One region of the Pseudoalteromonas ardens genome, then DNA from elsewhere that is predicted to be linked to it. Evidence: riboswitches for the same ligand, from Rfam matches in the RefSeq annotation. Region 1 holds a riboswitch; the other holds the start of a gene.

Region 1 (8,791 bases):
GGATAGCCCATCACCCCCAATCCGATGAATGCAACTTTGACTGACATAAATTTGTCCTATTTGGCTGTTAAGCTAGAAAGATGGAGTTGTTATACCTGAGCCATCTAGCCATGGCAAATGAAAAATACCAGCTATGAATCAAGTGATTAAAAAGAAAAAACATCAAGGAGCCTGACAGGATGGAGAACATTTATCGTTTCAGCGTGAAACTACTTAACGGCGAGACGCTGGCACTCAGATCCTTACAAGGCAGACCCGTGTTGATCGTCAACATTGCCAGTAAATGTAGCTTTGCGCCGCAGCTGAGCGCATTAGAAAAGTTATATAAGAAGTACCACCCTATGGGGTTAGAGGTTATCGCCTTTCCCTGCCACCAGTTTGGTCGCAATGAGCCACTGGAAAACGAAATGCTGAGGGAGTTTTACCAGTCGCACTTCAATCTGAGCTTTCACATTTCAGAAAAAATACTGGTGAATGGCCCGGATGCCCACCCACTCTTTAATTACCTCAAGGTAAATACACGAGGGATTGCGCAAAACCGCGCTATTAAATGGAATTTTACTAAGTTTTTAGTAAACTCAGAGGGCGCTTTATTGTCCCGCTATGCACCCAGGACAAAGCCCGAAACCTTAAAATCGATTATAGAGAGTCAAGTGTCCAATGAGAGTCGCCCTATTCAGTTCGCAAAAGTATGAGCTGCCATTTTTTGAGCATGCACTGACCCAGTTTCCTGATATTGAGTTTGAATTTTTTGAGCAAGCACTGAACGACAAGACTGTTGCACTGGCGCAGGGGTTCGATGCCATCTGCGTGTTTGTGAACGATCAGGTTGATACCAATGTGTTAGCCGAACTGGCAGAGTTGGGCGTTCAAAGTATTGCACTACGCTGCGCAGGCTTTAACAATGTCGACATAGAGGCAGCGCACGCATTAGGGATCAAAGTAGTACGTGTGCCTGCATACAGTCCTGAAGCCGTGGCAGAGCATTGTATTGCCCTGATGCTGACACTGAGTCGTAAAACACACAAAGCCTACAATCGGGTACGAGAAGACAATTTTGACCTCAACGGCTTGCTGGGTTTTAACCTGCACAATAAAACCGTCGGTATCATCGGCTGTGGTAAAATTGGTCAGGCTCTGGTGGCCATTCTCAACGGCTTTGGCGCACACGTGCTGGTCTACGACCCGAATATCGGAGAAGGCTCATACACCCAAGTATCATTGGATATGTTGCTTGAGCAAAGCGACGTCATTACCCTGCATTGCCCACTCACCGATGCCACGCATCACATGATCGACGATGCAGCCTTCGACAAAATGAAGCAAGGTGTAATGCTGATCAACACCAGCCGGGGTGCACTGGTAGACAGCAAAGCCTGTATCCGCGCGCTGAAATCAAGAAAACTCGGCTACCTTGGACTGGATGTGTATGAGCAGGAGTCTGAACTGTTCTTTAAAAATCGCAGTGATGAGGTGATTCAGGACGATGTCTTTATGCGCCTGGCCAGTTTTCACAATGTACTCATCACCGGGCACCAGGGCTTTTTCACCAAAGAAGCCTTAACCGAAATCGCCCACACCACAGTGACTAACCTCAATGCCATCCGCACTGGGCAGACGCTGGAAAATCAGGTCTGAGTCACGGGGTACAACAGACACAAAAAAGCCCGGCAAGCCGGGCTTTTTTGTGTCCAATGAGGGCTACTTAAAGAACGCCACATTGGCAAAAACAGCAGTCATCAGCACCGGGCAGACAAATCGTACATACTGAGCAAACCAGTACATTTTTCCACTGCATTCCAGTGCCAGCTGGTTACCACGACGCCATACCCAACCTACAGTAATAAAGTAGAACAGGCCCATCAATGGCAGCTGATATTGGGTAAATACCTGGATAACCAGGCCAAATAACCAATCAAAATTCATGATAATGGTGCCTGAACAGACAAACAGTATCAGGGTTACTACCCAGGTTGCCTGTGAGCGCTTGAAACCATGGTTTTCGACCAAAAATGACACCGGAATTTCGGTGGATGAAATGGTTGAAGTCAGTGATGCTATCGACATCAGCACAAAGAAAGTCAGCCCAACGAACAAACCTATCTCGCCCATGGTCGCAAATAACTCTGGCAGAATTGCGAAAATAAGCCGGCCCTCGCCGACCAGTTTACCATTTTGGAAAACTTCAACCCCGTTGTTCTGCGCGATAAACAAAGCCGGGATGATCAATAATCCGGCCAGAAACGCCACACCGGTATCCAGCATTGCCACGCTGAAAGTCAGTTTAGGCAGGTTCTCATTTGGTTTCAGATAAGAGCCATAAATCATCATGCAGCCTACGCCCAGGGACAAAGAAAAGAATGCCTGCCCCATTGCTGCAATGATTAATTCAGGATCACCAATTTTGCTGAAGTCTGGCACCAGATAGGCTTTAAAGCCTGCCGCAGCGCCTTCTAACGTGCCCATATAAGCAATCAGCGCAATAAGTAACAGCAGTAACAGTGGCATTAAACGGCGGGACCAGGCTTCAATACCTGATTTCACCCCCTGCAAAATGATCGCAGCGGTCAACAGCAGCATCAAAGGGGTAAATATAAAGTTCCGTAAGGTTGAATCGCCAGACAAAAATTGGCTGGCAGCATCCCAGCCAGTCAAACGTGCTAGTGGCTCCAGAGAATGCGCCAACATCCAGCCGGCAACAATAGAATAGAAACTGAGCATGACAATGGCACCGGCAAGGCCGATGTAACCTGCAGAGGCCCCGATTTTAGGCTGCTTTTCCTGCCACGCCTGCTTAAGCGCTTTCACCGGGTTGGCTTGCGCCTGATGGCCCAGGTACAGCTCCGTATACAAAGCCGGTAATGCCAGTAAGAATATGACGATAAAGTAAACCAGCAAAAACGCGCCACCACCGTGGTTCGCTGCCTGAGTGGGAAATCCCCAAATATTACCAAGTCCGACTGCCGCACCGGCTGCCGCTAACACAAAGCCCAGACGGCTTTGAAAACCTTCACGCACTTGAGCCATAATCGAATGCCAAGTTAATTATTGTTGTAGACTGGCGATTATACGCACTTGTAAACAAATTGCGAGTGTCAGTTCAGGCAAATCGGAACAGCCAACGGTGACAAGGGTTTACGCCCTCAGATCAGAGCTGGCCTACCGGCCTTCACCAGGTGACAGCAAGCCCGAACACAGCTCAGCCAGACTTAAAAACTCGAACCAGGCGTTTGCAAAAAAGCCAATTCTTCAGCGCTCGACTCACGCCCTAAAATGGCATTTCGATGGGGGTAACGGCCAAACTGTTCAATGATTTTTTTATGCGCCAGCTCAAACTCATAGTTTGGTAATGATTTAAACAGGGCATCCGCCTGCTGATGTACGCTCAGACTTTCACTGTGCATGTAGGGCAAATACAAAAAGGTGCGCTGGGTTTTCTCTAGTTGCTGATCAAACCCTTTTTCAACGGCATGCTGCGCTAAACACAAAGCCTGCGGGTCGCTGGCAAACGCTGCTGGCGTGTCGCGGAACATATTGCGCGAAAACTGATCGAGTACAATGATTTCACACAGCGCCCCCACCGCAGTCTTTCGCCATTCAGCCAGTTCTCCGGCCACAGCCTGCTGGTGTATGTGGGTAAACCGCGTCGTGATTTTATTGTCGAACTGTGTCGACTTTTGCCACCAGTCTTGTTCCTGACATTCGACAAACCAGAACTGATAAATTTCCTGATATTCCATGGACACACCTGTGAGTAATTGATTTCGGTATCAGAGCGAGTATTACCCGCTCGTGATAAAGTGTCCAGCCTGACTTGCCAGACCCCTGAATTATGCCGCTTCCAATAATCGGCTGTGGATCGCTTGCACGACTGCGTCCGATTCCGTTTGCTCAACCAAGAAACACAGGTTATGGCGACTTGCGCCATGACAGATCAGGCGAATATTAAAGTCAGCCAGTACTTGCATCAGACTCGCTTCACCATGGCGCAGCTGGATTTCAGAACCTATCATGGCCACCAGTGTCAGATTGTTTTCGACACTGACCTGACAAAACTCTCCGAGTTCATCCAGACAAGCCTGCGCCAGCTCGGGGCGTGTGGCATTTGGCGCATTGTCCAGCGTCAATGCAACGCTGATCTCAGAGGTGGTTACCAGATCAACCGAAATATTATGTGCACTCAAAATGGTGAAAATACGTGCCAGAAAACCACTTGCAAGCAGCATTTCCGGGCTCTTTAGTGTTAACAGGATCTGGTTCTTGCGTTGCGTGACTGCACGGATCCCAGGTTCTGAGCGATTATTCTTTTCAATCCAGGTCCCACCAGCATGCGGGTCTTTACTTGAGCCCACAAACACTGATATTCCACTGCGGCTGGCAGGCAATATAGTGGCCGGGTGTAGCACTTTAGCACCAAAGGTTGCCATTTCTGCGGCTTCATCAAAACTCAACCGGGCGATTGGCTGCGCTTTTTGGCACAAACGCGGATCTGTACTGAAGATACCAACCACATCTGTCCAGATATGTACACTGCGTGCGGCAATTGCCTCAGCCAGTAGCGCCGCACTATAATCAGACCCGCCGCGTCCCAATGTGGTGGTTTGTCCCTGATTATCACTGCCTATGAACCCTTGAGTTACCACCACCTGCTCCTGCAACAAAGGAATTAAATGAGCCTCGGCGGCTTCACGTGTTGCGTCAATATCTGGCACTGCCTTGCCAAACTGGCGGTCTGTTTTAAGCACCTGTCGCACATCAAATCGGCTGCTGGCGACCCCTAAATCTCTCAGTACCTGAGTAAACAGATAAGACGAAAAACGCTCTCCAAAACTCAGCATTTCGTCACACTGCTGTGCATCCAGCGCAGGTAATTGAGCAAGTGTGTGAAAGTCATCCCGTGTTTCAGTAAACCCTGCTTCCAGATCAGCATCGAGCGTAAGACATGCCAGAATGCTCTGTTGAATATCCATCACAGACTGAAACAGTGCCTGGCGTGCCTCTGCGTCTACTTTTTGCTGCGTCAGGGTTACCAGGTGATTCGTCACACCGGCACTGGCGCTAACGGCCACAACACGGACACTCGGATCATCGTGGACTATCGTGGCGCATCGCTGCATGGCTTCAAAGTTTGCAACACTGGTGCCGCCAAATTTAGCAACGACATACTGGGAATTCATTTTATCTCCTTGGGATCACACAGGGCGATCAACATCAATAAGGAGAACTTGGCAATAGGATGGACTAACCATAAAGAAATGACCTCTGCCAGAAGCTCTCCACCTGAAAACGGTGACAGTCCCGAGGATTCAACCTCAAGGACCGAAAAATCACGCTGACGCAACCTGACTTTTCTCGGCGAGTACTTCCCTCACTGATGGTCACGGGTAATCGTCACCTCACATCAGCTACCTAAGCATCGCGCCTCTTCTGTTTATTTTGCCGGGATTTAACTGAATCCAGACAAAATAAAAGCCCGCATTTTAAGCGGGCTTGAAAAAGGTATCTTTTAGACGTCTAGGTGTCAAGTACAAAATTGCCCCTGTCACCAAAGTTTAAATAAATTGTCCCATAAAATAGGCGCCCGCATAACCTGCCGTATAGGCAATTAACAAATACAGGCTCATTCTTAAGTAACTGGTAAAGGTTAGAGCTTTTACTTTACTCATTGCAATAATCCCGGCAGCAGAGCCGATAATCAGCATAGAGCCACCGACACCCGTTGCATAAGTAAAAGTCAGCCATTGTTGAGGGCTCATAACAATGTCCGCCTTTAACAGGGCAGCCGTCAGGGGCACGTTATCTACCGCTGCACTCATCAGGCCAACCAGGTAACTGGCATACTGAGGATCAATGAATTCATACAACTGGGTAAACATATTCAGGACACCCACCTCTTTCAGTGCCCCAACCAGCAGCAACACACCGACGAAAAACAACAAAGTGTCGTACTCTATCTCACGAATATAATCGATGATCTTTTTGTTGACGTCTTTCTTGCGCATCAGAAACTGCGCCATCAAAAACATCACCGACAGACCACACAGGAAAGTCAGCATAGGTGGGACCTGATATTGCACGCTCAGATACAGCGTGGTGAGTACGGTTGTCATGAAGATAACGGCAATCGTGATGTCCGTTTTCTCTATTCGACGCAGCGCTTGTTTTTCGAATAGCAGTTGATCTTTCATGCCAATGGACAACAGTGTAGCCAGCAACAACACACTGACAATTGAAGGCGCAACCAGCAGCAGGAGATCAGGAATGGTGACCTTGCCAGCCAGGAAAATCATCAGTGTCGTGACATCGCCGGTAATGAGCGATACCCCCCCTGAGTTAACACTAAAAATGATCAATGTGGCATACTTAATCAGTTTCTTCGGGTCGAGTTTGAGTGACATGACCACAGCCAGTGAGATAAGTGTCGCAGTAATGTTGTCAGAAATCGAAGAAAACAAGAAGGCAAAACCGCCAACCAGGAACATCATTTTACGTTCGCTGATCTGGGTTGGCATCACACGGTGGACGATGTTTTGTATAAATCCTTTGGAGTTCAGGTAAGCAACAAAGGTCATCGCAGCCATCAGGAATAACCACAATGTGGCAATTTCCAGAATGTTGTGATCGAGCCGATGTTGTATAGTTTCTGAGCTTTCGCCATGGATCGGAGAGATAAATAGGATAATCCAACATAAAGTGCCAAAAAAAAGGGTCGTTTTGGCCTTGTTTACATGGATAATATCCTCTATAACGATAAGCACAAAAGCGACCGCTATCAGGGTTAGGATAATGGGCGTGACCATATGCGTAAACAACCTGTAATTAAAAGTAAAAATTGTGAAGAGTAACGTAATCGGCGCGGAGTCTAACACTTAGCAGCACACTGTGCCACGAGTAGTTACACATTATGACAATTTTCTTACCTGATACCGTCACAAAATTGATACACACTGGAAAGCTATGATCCCAGCTAAAAAAGTATTAAATACGCTGAATGAACACTGGGGCGTCCTGGAGCTGCTTTTTAAACGCTTTAAGATGGCCGATTTCAGCCTAAAAGATGTGCAAAACATCATCAAATTAAAAAATCCAAACTGGTCGAGTGAGCGAATTTATAGAGAAACCAATCGGTTACTAAACCAGGAAATAATTATTCCTCTGGCCAAATCGTCGCAACTCGAAATTAACCGAGCCGTAGCCGACTTCGCCAGCTTTCTATTACAAGAAGAACATCTTGGCCTGGCTGAAGAAATCACCGTATTAGTTAAAGATTTGCAACGCCTGGGTGAACGCCTGGCCCAGGCAGGCGATGAAGGCGATCACAGTGAACTGCGTCGTTTTAGTCGCATTATGGATGAACGTGTGCGTAAAATCGTCAAGCTGTATCATCACAATGAAAGCGCAATCATGAACCTGGTGGAACAGGCCAAATCAGATCAGGGCAACCTGTCTTTGCAAAAACGCTACCGCGCCGTGATTGAAGCATTTGATGAGTATATTGAGCCCATGCTGGAAATGGTCGATATCCACGGACCCTTCCAGGCCTGCTTTACCACTATAGAGCATCAGATCAGTGAACAAATCGCGCAAATCGAACAACTTGGCCGTGGTGCACAGGACAAACGTATGCTCGAGCAATTGCGTACCCGGATCCTCGATATGCACCTGATCGGGCGTGAGAGCTTAGGTAAAAGTGCCGATATGCTGATGCCGTTGCGCGAAGAGCTCAGACGCAATACCCTCATTACCCGCCAGGCGGCAAAAGTCCTCGGTCTGATCCGCAAAAATGGCGTTGATCGTATGCTCAGCCCGGTGCAACCCTACTTTGTCTCGGACATACAGCGTTTCAGCCTGGGTCAGCAGCGTCATATGGTGGCTTATATGGCCAGTCTCAGCGAGTTCGAACACGAAGAATATCAGTTACCGGACCAGCAGGATGTGCCTGCGTATCAAAGCCCCAATATTCCGGATTATTCGGACGTCCGTAAATCGTTTAAAGGATCTGGTAAAAAACGCACTGCTCTGCTTGGCTTTCTGAACGAACAATACCCGACACTGGAAGCAGATGAAATGCTGTTCCTGTACCAGAAGCTGATCAGCGACCCCGAACTCGATATTGCCCAGGACGAGCAACAACAAACGATGCAAATCGCCAATACCCGCATTCGACTTTATCCGTTCAGTGCAACGGACAAGCAATCAGATAACCAGAATTAGTAAACACCATGACACACATTAATCTAGACGAACTCAGCCAGTTACAGGCGATCAATAAAAAATTGGTCAGTGGCTACCATATCAGCGAGCAGGACACGACACAGTGGCAAGAGCTGGATCAACACATAGAGTCTTATCAGGCACTGTTCAGCGCCCTTGGCCATGACCTGCAACACGACAGTCGCGGCTTTTATTATCTGGCCAGTGATGAAAGCACGCCTAACATGGGGAAGATCTCCCGTGCCATTGCCCTGACTGTATTCATCCTGATCGAGCACTTTGCCAACCAGGGTAAAGATCCGCTGCGCGCTTTGTTTGATGAAGTACTGGATTTGGAGCTGATGCAGACCCTGGTTCAGCTTAATAAACACCTGTTCGACCAGCTAGAAATTTTCTCAGGGTCCGATCTTCGCAAAGACGTTTGTCTGCGCATGGTTCGCCTGGGCCTGGCTCGCGAAGTAGAGCAAGGTTTCTCGCTACTGGCACCGGTATATCGTTATATCGACGCACTGATGGAAGTAAATGAGGACAATTACGACACACTTGAGGAAGAAGTATGAACAAGCTGTATGGTCTC
Region 2 (8,791 bases), on a different contig from region 1:
CAAGTGGTGTTTGGTTGATTTTTGTTCATCTTGGCGCTAGGTTAATTAAGCACATTGCATAAAAGGAGATTGAAATGAAAATATCACTGAACAAAAAAAGTATTAAGCAACTGAGTAATAACCAACAACTGGGCCTCGCTCAGACACCGAATGTAGCCGGTGGTGCATCGGGCCATCCGGCTTGTGAATCACTGGGTTGTGATACGGCGGTGTTCCTTGGGTGTCCGACTGGTCGAGATTGTTATTCTGGCCGTTTTGAGATCTGCATGCCAGATTAATCCCAATTTCACTTAATTCGTGTTCATTTTGACGGAGCAAATATGACGCTATCTGCGTTACAAATTTATCGTTTAGCATCTTTACTTAAGGTATAAGTTCGCCAATTTTTGCCTCGCCTATATGGTTCTAGGTGCCTAAGCGATAGCAGGATGCAGGAGCGGTGTTAGCTCCTTTATTTTCTCGCCTCAAAATGGACCAGTTAATTAAGTAAATTGGTATAAAAAGGCCGGCGGCAACTTAGGTTGCCGCCCCACCTTAGCAAGTGAGGGTTTGCTCACCTACTCTCACGCAATCGTTGCTTCGCTGTGTATGTCATCGAGCCGCAGTTTTGGCCAATACAGATGGATCCACTACAGTTCATAGTAGTTGGTGAAAAATTTATATAATTCAGTGCCCTGATTGACACTGGCTGAGGCAAAATGCAGTATCGCAATGGCATCTTGTGTCAATGTGAGGCTGTGCAGAGGCGTTTCGGATAAATACTGCTCCATGCGCAAAATACGCGCAATGCATTCCCCTGCTTTGATGTGTTCACCGAGCTGCGCTTTATATTCCACCATGCCACCCATAGGCGCATAGAAGGTCAGGTAATCTTTCAGTGCGCAGGCGTAGCGTTTGATGTTCTTTGGCTGATGATTGCCATCTGCTACCACTTCTTTGTGTGTCAGGTAGCTGAGAATGCTGTTGGCATCATGCACGGCTTCATCCAGATCAATTTTTTCCTGTGAACCTAATTCAACAGTAAAGGCTTCAACGGGCACGGCTAAGTCGCGGCCTTGTGCTTTTAACGCTGTGCTGAGTTGCCACCAGGGACAGAAGCTGGCTTCATCCATTGCACCGTCAAATTCATTGGGGATCAGCAGTACATGGGGAATGTCAAAATAGCGCGCGCTGTCTGTGGCGTATTCCGGACAATATAAGTGTTTCGCTGAGATAGGACCGGTATGCAGGTCCAGTACGATATCAGCCTGATGCGCCAGTTTTTGTAGTGTGAGTGCAATGCGCTTGCCAGTCGTCAGTGTATGTGCCGGCGCATCAAGTAGCGCATCGGTTGCCTGACACAACTGTTCACGGAAGGCGGCGATAAGTGCCGCATCGGAAGCTTCACCGTGCTCAGCAAGGCAGCGCTGTACCTGATCACTATGGTCATGATACATGCGGTTCCAGTTCATGCCGGTAATGGGGTCAAATCTTCCAAGCGTAAATTCCCCCGACTTTTGATTACAGCCGATCGGGTTGGCATAGGGCACCAAAGTGATGTCACCCGCCAGAGTGAGGTGCTTTAATTGTTCAAGCAGTGCATAGATCACCGCATTGCCCTGTACCTCCGCGCCGTGCATATTGGCCTGAATGTATACGCTCGGGCCTGTGCCATTACCTTGCAAACGGTAGACCGGGATGGTCAAAGGCAGGCCATTGGCGATTTCCCCAACCTGAATATGTTGCTGTGTGATAGTGTTCATGGTTACCTCAGATAATAGTCGGCGGTTTCGCTGTGACGAATACAGTACAATTGACCCTGAGTGAAAACATACTCTGCGGGTAGCTCGTGACACAGAAAGTACGGCATACTTTCTGTGAAGCCATAGGCCCCACACTGGTCAAACACCAGCCAGTCGCCATAGGCGAGATCGTCTGGCAAGCTATGCGAACCAAGGTGATCCAGGGCTGTACATAATGGGCCATGTAAATGATATTGGCGCTGAGCAGTATCAGATGCACGCAGTGCCTGCACCGGAAAAGCCTGACTGGTCACGGCCGGTCGCAACAGGTGGTTGATGCCACCTGCCAGGATGAGCTGATGTTCGTCGTAATTGCATTTTTGTTCCACTACCGGGTTAAGGTAGTAGCCACACTGCGCCACGGCATAGCGACCCAGCTCCATCCATAATTCTTGCACGCCCGCTTCGGCCTTAATTTTGGCCAGACTCGCGATGACTTGGTCCCAATCGAGTGCCTGCTGGCCTGACTCGTAAGGCACCCCTAATCCCCCGCCCAGATCTAAGATCCTAAGGCGCATACCCAGCTGTTGGCTCAGCTCAGTCAGTGGGGGGACCATTTGTTGCCACAGGCTGGCCAGTTTGGAGGCGTCGAGCATGTTGCCCCATTGAAAAATATGCAGGCCTGCAAAATCCAGCGCAGGATAGTCGCGTAAAGTCAGTTGTTGCCACTGTTCACAGCCGAGTCCAAATGGGGTCAGGCTGTCGCCGCCGAGTGGATTTTTGTCTCCTGCTGGCCAGCGTAATTGAACGCGAAGCAGCACTGTTAAAGTCTGTTGACGCTGCTGTGCCGCGTCGTTCAGCCAGCGCACTTGATTGAGGCTTTCAGCAACAAAGGTAGTGACGCCAGCATCGAGAAAATGCTGGATTTGGGCCGGTGATTTGGCCGGCCCAGTGTTGAGTACGCGTTCGGCCGCAATGTCCTGGGCCAAGACCTGTGTGAGCTCTCCCCGGCTGGCAACATCAAAGTTGAAGCCCGCGGTGTCCAGTGTTTTGAGGACGCTGGATAACGGATTAGCTTTAACGGCATACCAGAGCTTGACCACGTTTTGGGTGGTCAGGTGATTAACATGTGCGCTCAGTGCATCCAGGTCGTAGACGAAGAATGGGATGTCCAGATCAGGGCACAGTGCAGTCAGTTGCTCACGCAGTGGCGTACTCAGTGTGGTCATTAGCGTAGTACCTCTTCGAGTTCTAACGACGCATCACTTTGTTCGTCACGGTATTTCACAATCAGTGCACAGGACATGCTCAGCCCTTGTGCCTTGGCCCAGTCACTGGAGGCTGGACGCGACCCCGGGATCACAATGGCAAAAGGCGGAATGGCTTCCCCTTTTTCCAGGGTACGCTCATTCACACAGTCATACACTGGAATGCTGGCAGACAGGCGAACACCCGGTGCCAGCACTGCACCGCGTTTTACGACTACGCCTTCAACCAGCACACAGCCCGCACCAATGAACGCCTCGTCTTCAACCACGACCGGGCTGGCACCGACAGGCTCTAGTACGCCACCAATCTGAACTGCGGCACTTAAATGCACATTTTTACCAATCTGGGCGCAAGAACCAACCAGTGCGTGGCTGTCGACCATAGTGCCGGTGTCGATATATGCACCAATGTTAACATAGGCTGGCGGCATGATGATGGTGCCTGAAGCGACATACGCGCCACGACGCACGCTGCTGCCTCCGGGCACCATACGGACGGCATCTTCGGCGGCAAAACCACGTGGGGCAAGATTGTCTTTGTCTACAAAACCGCCCGGGTATTCGATATTTTGACCCGCACGGAAAGCCGCCAGAATACCTTCTTTGACTTCGACATTAGCATGCCAGTTGCCGTGTTCATCTTGGTTCGCAGCACGTTGTGAACCATTTTCTAAATTATCTAATAGTGTTGACCAGGTCATAGGGAGCCTCTTAATTCCAGGATAAAATCTGTTCGTTCGCAGCATTCAGTGCCGCATGATTGGTTAATTCCAGGTGCGTGAGCGGTGGCCTCAGATGGGGCGTGGTTAGCGTGCCCTGTAAATGCATCAGTGTCTTTACCGGGATAGGGTTGGCAACGGCAAACAAGCTGCTGATGGCATCGGCCCAGGTAGTGAACAGGTTAGGGCAGGTGCCGCTGAGCGCACGGCGGACAAATTCGGCAGTTTGGCCAGGCCAGGCATTCGATGCCACAGACACCAATCCGGCCGCGCCTGCCTGTGCAAAGTAAGGCAGCAATGCGTCATCACCGCTGTATATTGCCAGGCTGGGTAAGGCACGACGAAATGCTTCAAACGTGGCAATATCGCCGCTGGCTTCTTTGAGCGCCCACAGGTTGTCATGATGTGCCAGGTTCGTTAGCACTTCAGGTGCAATGGCAACGGCACTGCGCCCTGGAACGTTGTAGATCATGCAGGGGACGTTTGCTGCGCTAAGCAGGGCATCAAACCAATGGGTCTGACCAACGACACCGGGTTTGGCGTACAATGGAGAGCCGAGCAACAGCGCGTCGATCTTTTGGGTATTACAAAACTCGACCCACTCCAGCTGGGCCGCCAGATTGATGCCGCCGACGGCAACCATAATGGGGACCTGAGGCGCAAGTGCACAGACAAACTCAACGATTTTTTTCTGCTCAGACAGAGTCAGGGCAAGGCCTTCACCGGTACTGCCAAGCAGCAAGATGCCATTGTTGGCTTCAACTTGCTGAGCAACGAGTTGCTGTAAACTGTGATAATCGACCTGATCGCACGCGTCAAAAGGTGTGACAAGGGCCGTCCATAACGGGTAGTCAGATAACTGATCAGATAACTGAATGTGTGATTTCATCTCTACCGAACTTCTTGCTGGTCCGGTAGTCAGGAAGGTGTCCTACTCCGAACCGTTTAAAATTCGAAGAGCAATGGACTTAAAAAGAATAGGCTGCTGGCCATATTGTTTCTAAGACCAGAAGCTCTCCACCAAATGTGTTGGTGACAGTCGCTGGGATTCAACCCAGTCGCCCGAAGCAGTACGCAAGCAAAGCGCAGTGCTTCTCGGCGTTAATTCCCCTCTTTGAGTTTCACGGGAGTTTGCTCTCCTCCACTCAAATACCTGAATAACGCACCTCTTCCAGCCCTAAGACGTCCACACTTTTTAGATGCATGGCCGTCTGGATAAAATAGGGTACGGGCGCATTGAAACATTTTGGCCGTCTGGGTGTCAAGTCACTCTCAGCAAAAGTTTGAAATTTAATCTAAACTGGGAAAGAGTCTGGCGCCTGGATGATCCGGCTGGTTTTGGGAGGGATAATTTGGACAATCTGGTTACACGCTATCGCCTGAAATACCTGGTCGCACTGGTGATCATGTTGCTGGTGTTGACGATGACGACTGGCCTGACTTTGTATCTGCTGGAGCAGCAAAAACAGGTTGCCAGAGTGATCAATGTTGCAGGTATGCAGCGCATGCTGTCGCAAAAAGCCGCCTTGCACCTGGAGTATGTCATCATCATGCGCGAACACAACGTGGCGGCAGATCGTCAGGCATTGAACAATGCGCTGCAGCTTATGCAAGCCAACCATGATTTTTTGCTCATGCGCGATGGCGAGCAATACAAGCACCTCAATACGGAGCTTTATCAATGGTATTTTGCGCAACCGGGGGATTTGGACAGGCAATTAAAACAATATTTGGCGCTGTTGTCCGGGGTTGCCAGTCAGCCTGATTTAGATCAGATCCAGGAGATCCACACCCGTTCTCAACTGTTGTTACAGGACTTAGATCATGCGGTGTTGCTGTTTGAGCAGTTTACCAATGAAAAACTTGAGAAATTAAGGAACCTGCAACTGCTGATGTGGTTACTGGGGTTGGCTTTGCTGCTCGCTGAGATTAAGTGGATATTTTTCCCCATGGAACGCAGCATCACCAGCGCGATAGACCGCTTGCAGCAAACGCGTTTGAAAGCTGAGCATGCCAACCAAAGTCGCGCCATGTTTCTGGCTCGCGCCAGTCACGAGTTGCGGACGCCCTTGCAGGCCGTGCTGGGGTATCTGCACTTATATCAGGAATCACAGCGTGACAGCTACCTTGCGCAAGCGAATAAAGCTGCCCAGCAACTGAAGGCCCTGATCGCGTCTGTGGAGGATTACAATCGCTTGTCTGACGAACAGCAACCAGAGTTAAATTGCCACCCGGCCAGGCTGACCGACACCCTGGGTCAGCCTGTGGCTACTTATCGTCTGCTGGCCAGAGAGAAAGGCCTGGATTTTAGCTATCACTTTAGCAGCCATACCGAAAAAATATTTGCCTGTGATCATGAACGCCTGAGCTGGGTTATTGGTCAGCTACTCGACAATGCCGTTAAATTCACCGAGCAAGGCACGGTGAGATTGTCCGCCCGCGTGGAGCCTGTCAATCCGGAAGAAGATGAGTTGAACTGGCGTTTTTTCTGTGAAGTAGAAGACAGCGGGCCCGGATTTAATGTGGCGCAGATCAAAGCATCTGCGTCGGGCATCAGCACGGACGGCCACCATTATCAGGGGCTGCAACTGGGGTTAGCCCGTTGCAACTTGTTGTTGGCGATTATGTCTGGTGAGTTGACTTTTTTACCCTGTGAACCACATGGTACAAAAGCATCTTTGAGCTTGCCGCTGAAGCGACTCCCGGAGCCGGAGCCGGTAAGTGGACTGGCCCGCCATAAAGTGCTGCTGGTGGAAGACAATCAATTGAATGCCAAAATTATTGAAAAAATGTTGGATAACATGGAGCTAACCAGTATTCATGCGAGCCATGGGGGACAGGCCATTGAGGTATTGGCACACCAGTCTTTTGATGTGATCCTGATGGATTTGAATATGCCGATTATGGATGGTTTTAAAGCCATTAAAGAGATCCGTCAGACGCTGATGTTGTCGACGCCAATTTTGGTATTGACCGCGAATACCTCAGAGCAGGCAATTAAATCGGCCGTGCAGCTTGGCGCGACCGATTATTTGTTTAAGCCTGTTGAAAAGGGGGCATTGGAGCGCGCCCTGCACAAAGTGCTCACCCTCAGCGACGCAACTTGATGTTACCAACACCGACTTCGATATCCAGGCTGTGTTCACCCTGGCCATGATAGCGGAGGGTTTCACCGACCATGTTGCGTTCTGTTTCTGCGTTACCAGGCAAGTCAGATAGCTTGGTTTTACCGACTCCGGAATCGAATCGCACGCGTCGGAAGTCTTTGGCGTCTGTCTCTATCGTGACATTGCCGACCCCCACTTCGACATCGGCGTCATTGTTTAATCCGAGCAGTTTCACATTGCCGACATCCACTTCGACATCCAGTTCCATTGACTCAGGGACTTTCACCGTCCAGTCCTGTTTTACGTACTTACTATTGAGGCTCAGGCTAAGCTCATTGCCTGCCCGGCGGCTTGCCAGCTGCACGTCTTCCAGTGCATCCGTCACTTTATCTATATCATGCTCGACGGGTTCGAGTTCAATGGTGACCTCGATGGTTTTGCCTGAATGCGTTTGTGTTTTTAATTTACCAATAGGAAACTGGATCTCGAGCTCTGTGCTGTCTGCCAGTTCAAAGGAGTGTGTTAATGTGCGTGTCTCTTTAGCCTGAGCGGTGGCACTTAGCACCAACAGTGCCGCAGTTATCAGATTTTTCTTCATCCTGTTGTCCTTCCATTCTGTCGTTTTGATATCTGTATGACGCGGGTAAAAACACAAAGGTTTAAAAGCGACGTAAAAAAATCGCCGTTAAGTGCATTACTTGACTCGTTGTACGGTGAACCCTCGTTCTGCCAGCTGAGTAAGTAGTCCATGCTGCTGGGGTAAATGCAGCGCACCCACGGCGATAAAGTGGGGTGATTTGGCCAGCCGGGGTGTCAATGTCGCTACCCAGGTGTTATTGCGTTGAATGAGCATGACTTGCTCGGCGTGCTGACCATACTCGGAGTCATCAAAACTCAGTTTATAAAAGGTATTTAGTTTCTGATAATTGCCTTGTTTCCAGGCTGTTATCATTTGGGTGAAGTATTGCTCAAAGTCCTCAACCTGCTTCAGTGTGTCGGCTATCATGGCGTCGTTTTGATCGCCCAGCGTACTGAATAAGCTTAGTTGTTGCTCCAGGCTTTCCAATTCCATAATGGGCTTTTTGATGCGGGTGGCAAACTCAATTATTTGCTTATCAATGCCATAGTCTTCACTGAATCCCGCTTGTTGATACTCCAGTCGCAGAATGGTGAGCATAACAGACCAGGGCTGATAGCTTTCAAACAGCGCGATATCGATTTTGCGCTTGGAGAGATAATCTTTTACTTGTTTATAAGTCACCGGAGACAGGCTGGTTTGCAGTGTATTCCCTGGTTTTTGCAGCATAAAAGGCAAGGTTTTTCGTTGTAGCTCCAGGGGGCTAATGGCTTCGGTATTGAGTTCGACTACCACTGTCTGGCTGCTTTGTATAGCGGTTTCTATACGCGGATCCAGGCCGTGCATTGTGCTATCTCCAACGTGCACAGTACCAAACAGGTAAGACGTGATACCGTTTTTTTCTACGCTCCATAGTGCAGGTTGTGCGATAGCAATCTGGCTGAGGAGCAACAAAAAGAGTGCAGAGATAAACTGTGTCAGGCGAATAAAGTGAGGCATGGTTCCCTCCAAATGTTCAAAACTGGGCACATCATAATCAATTCCCGGAGTAAATCATAAAAATTTAATGTTGTGATGAGCAAGAATGAATCGTGTGGGAAAAAACACTCACTTTAGTTTATTCCAGATAGGGAGTTTGATTTAGGTATTTTTTATCCTTGTTTTGGTGGTATTTTGAATTTTATTTTGTTTTTGTGTGATCTAACAAAGGAAATTGGCATAATTTTTAGGGTTGACTTGTTGGGGGCCTACGGGTTACTAATAGAAAAAGAGCACAACAGAGCGCTTAGCGCGTGTGCAAAGTATTCGTTTTTTCAGAAGAGCAGTGACATGTTAAAAACAGTTTCTCTACTAGTCGTGATTATCAACGTGGTGATTATTATTACCGCGGGGGCTGGTT

The links. A riboswitch is a leader RNA that binds a small molecule or an ion and turns the genes downstream of it on or off. The one in region 1 is predicted to bind lysine.
Region 2: linked by a shared signal. The riboswitch ahead of dapA (4-hydroxy-tetrahydrodipicolinate synthase) and the one ahead of lysC (lysine-sensitive aspartokinase 3) in region 1 are both predicted to bind lysine.

The regions. Positions count from the first base shown of each region.
Region 1 covers NZ_JASJUV010000002.1:608,270-617,060, forward strand. The annotation lists gene QNM19_RS07635 (NAD(P)-dependent oxidoreductase) at 1-47, opposite strand, end outside; gene QNM19_RS07640 (glutathione peroxidase) at 180-695, shown strand; gene QNM19_RS07645 (2-hydroxyacid dehydrogenase) at 661-1,638, shown strand; gene QNM19_RS07650 (sodium-dependent transporter) at 1,702-3,027, opposite strand; gene QNM19_RS07655 (DUF924 family protein) at 3,210-3,740, opposite strand; gene lysC (lysine-sensitive aspartokinase 3) at 3,831-5,177, opposite strand; lysine riboswitch at 5,262-5,435, opposite strand; gene nhaD (sodium:proton antiporter NhaD) at 5,553-6,800, opposite strand; gene QNM19_RS07670 (hypothetical protein) at 6,958-8,214, shown strand; gene QNM19_RS07675 (condensin complex protein MksE) at 8,223-8,774, shown strand; gene QNM19_RS07680 (ATPase) at 8,771-8,791, shown strand, end outside.
Region 2 covers NZ_JASJUV010000004.1:94,597-103,387, forward strand. The annotation lists gene QNM19_RS14165 (hypothetical protein) at 75-278, shown strand; gene QNM19_RS14170 (succinylglutamate desuccinylase/aspartoacylase family protein) at 630-1,742, opposite strand; gene QNM19_RS14175 (PLP-dependent decarboxylase) at 1,745-2,950, opposite strand; gene QNM19_RS14180 (2,3,4,5-tetrahydropyridine-2,6-dicarboxylate N-succinyltransferase) at 2,950-3,690, opposite strand; gene dapA (4-hydroxy-tetrahydrodipicolinate synthase) at 3,701-4,597, opposite strand; lysine riboswitch at 4,711-4,887, opposite strand; gene QNM19_RS14190 (response regulator) at 5,061-6,815, shown strand; gene QNM19_RS14195 (hypothetical protein) at 6,799-7,413, opposite strand; gene QNM19_RS14200 (TraB/GumN family protein) at 7,510-8,391, opposite strand.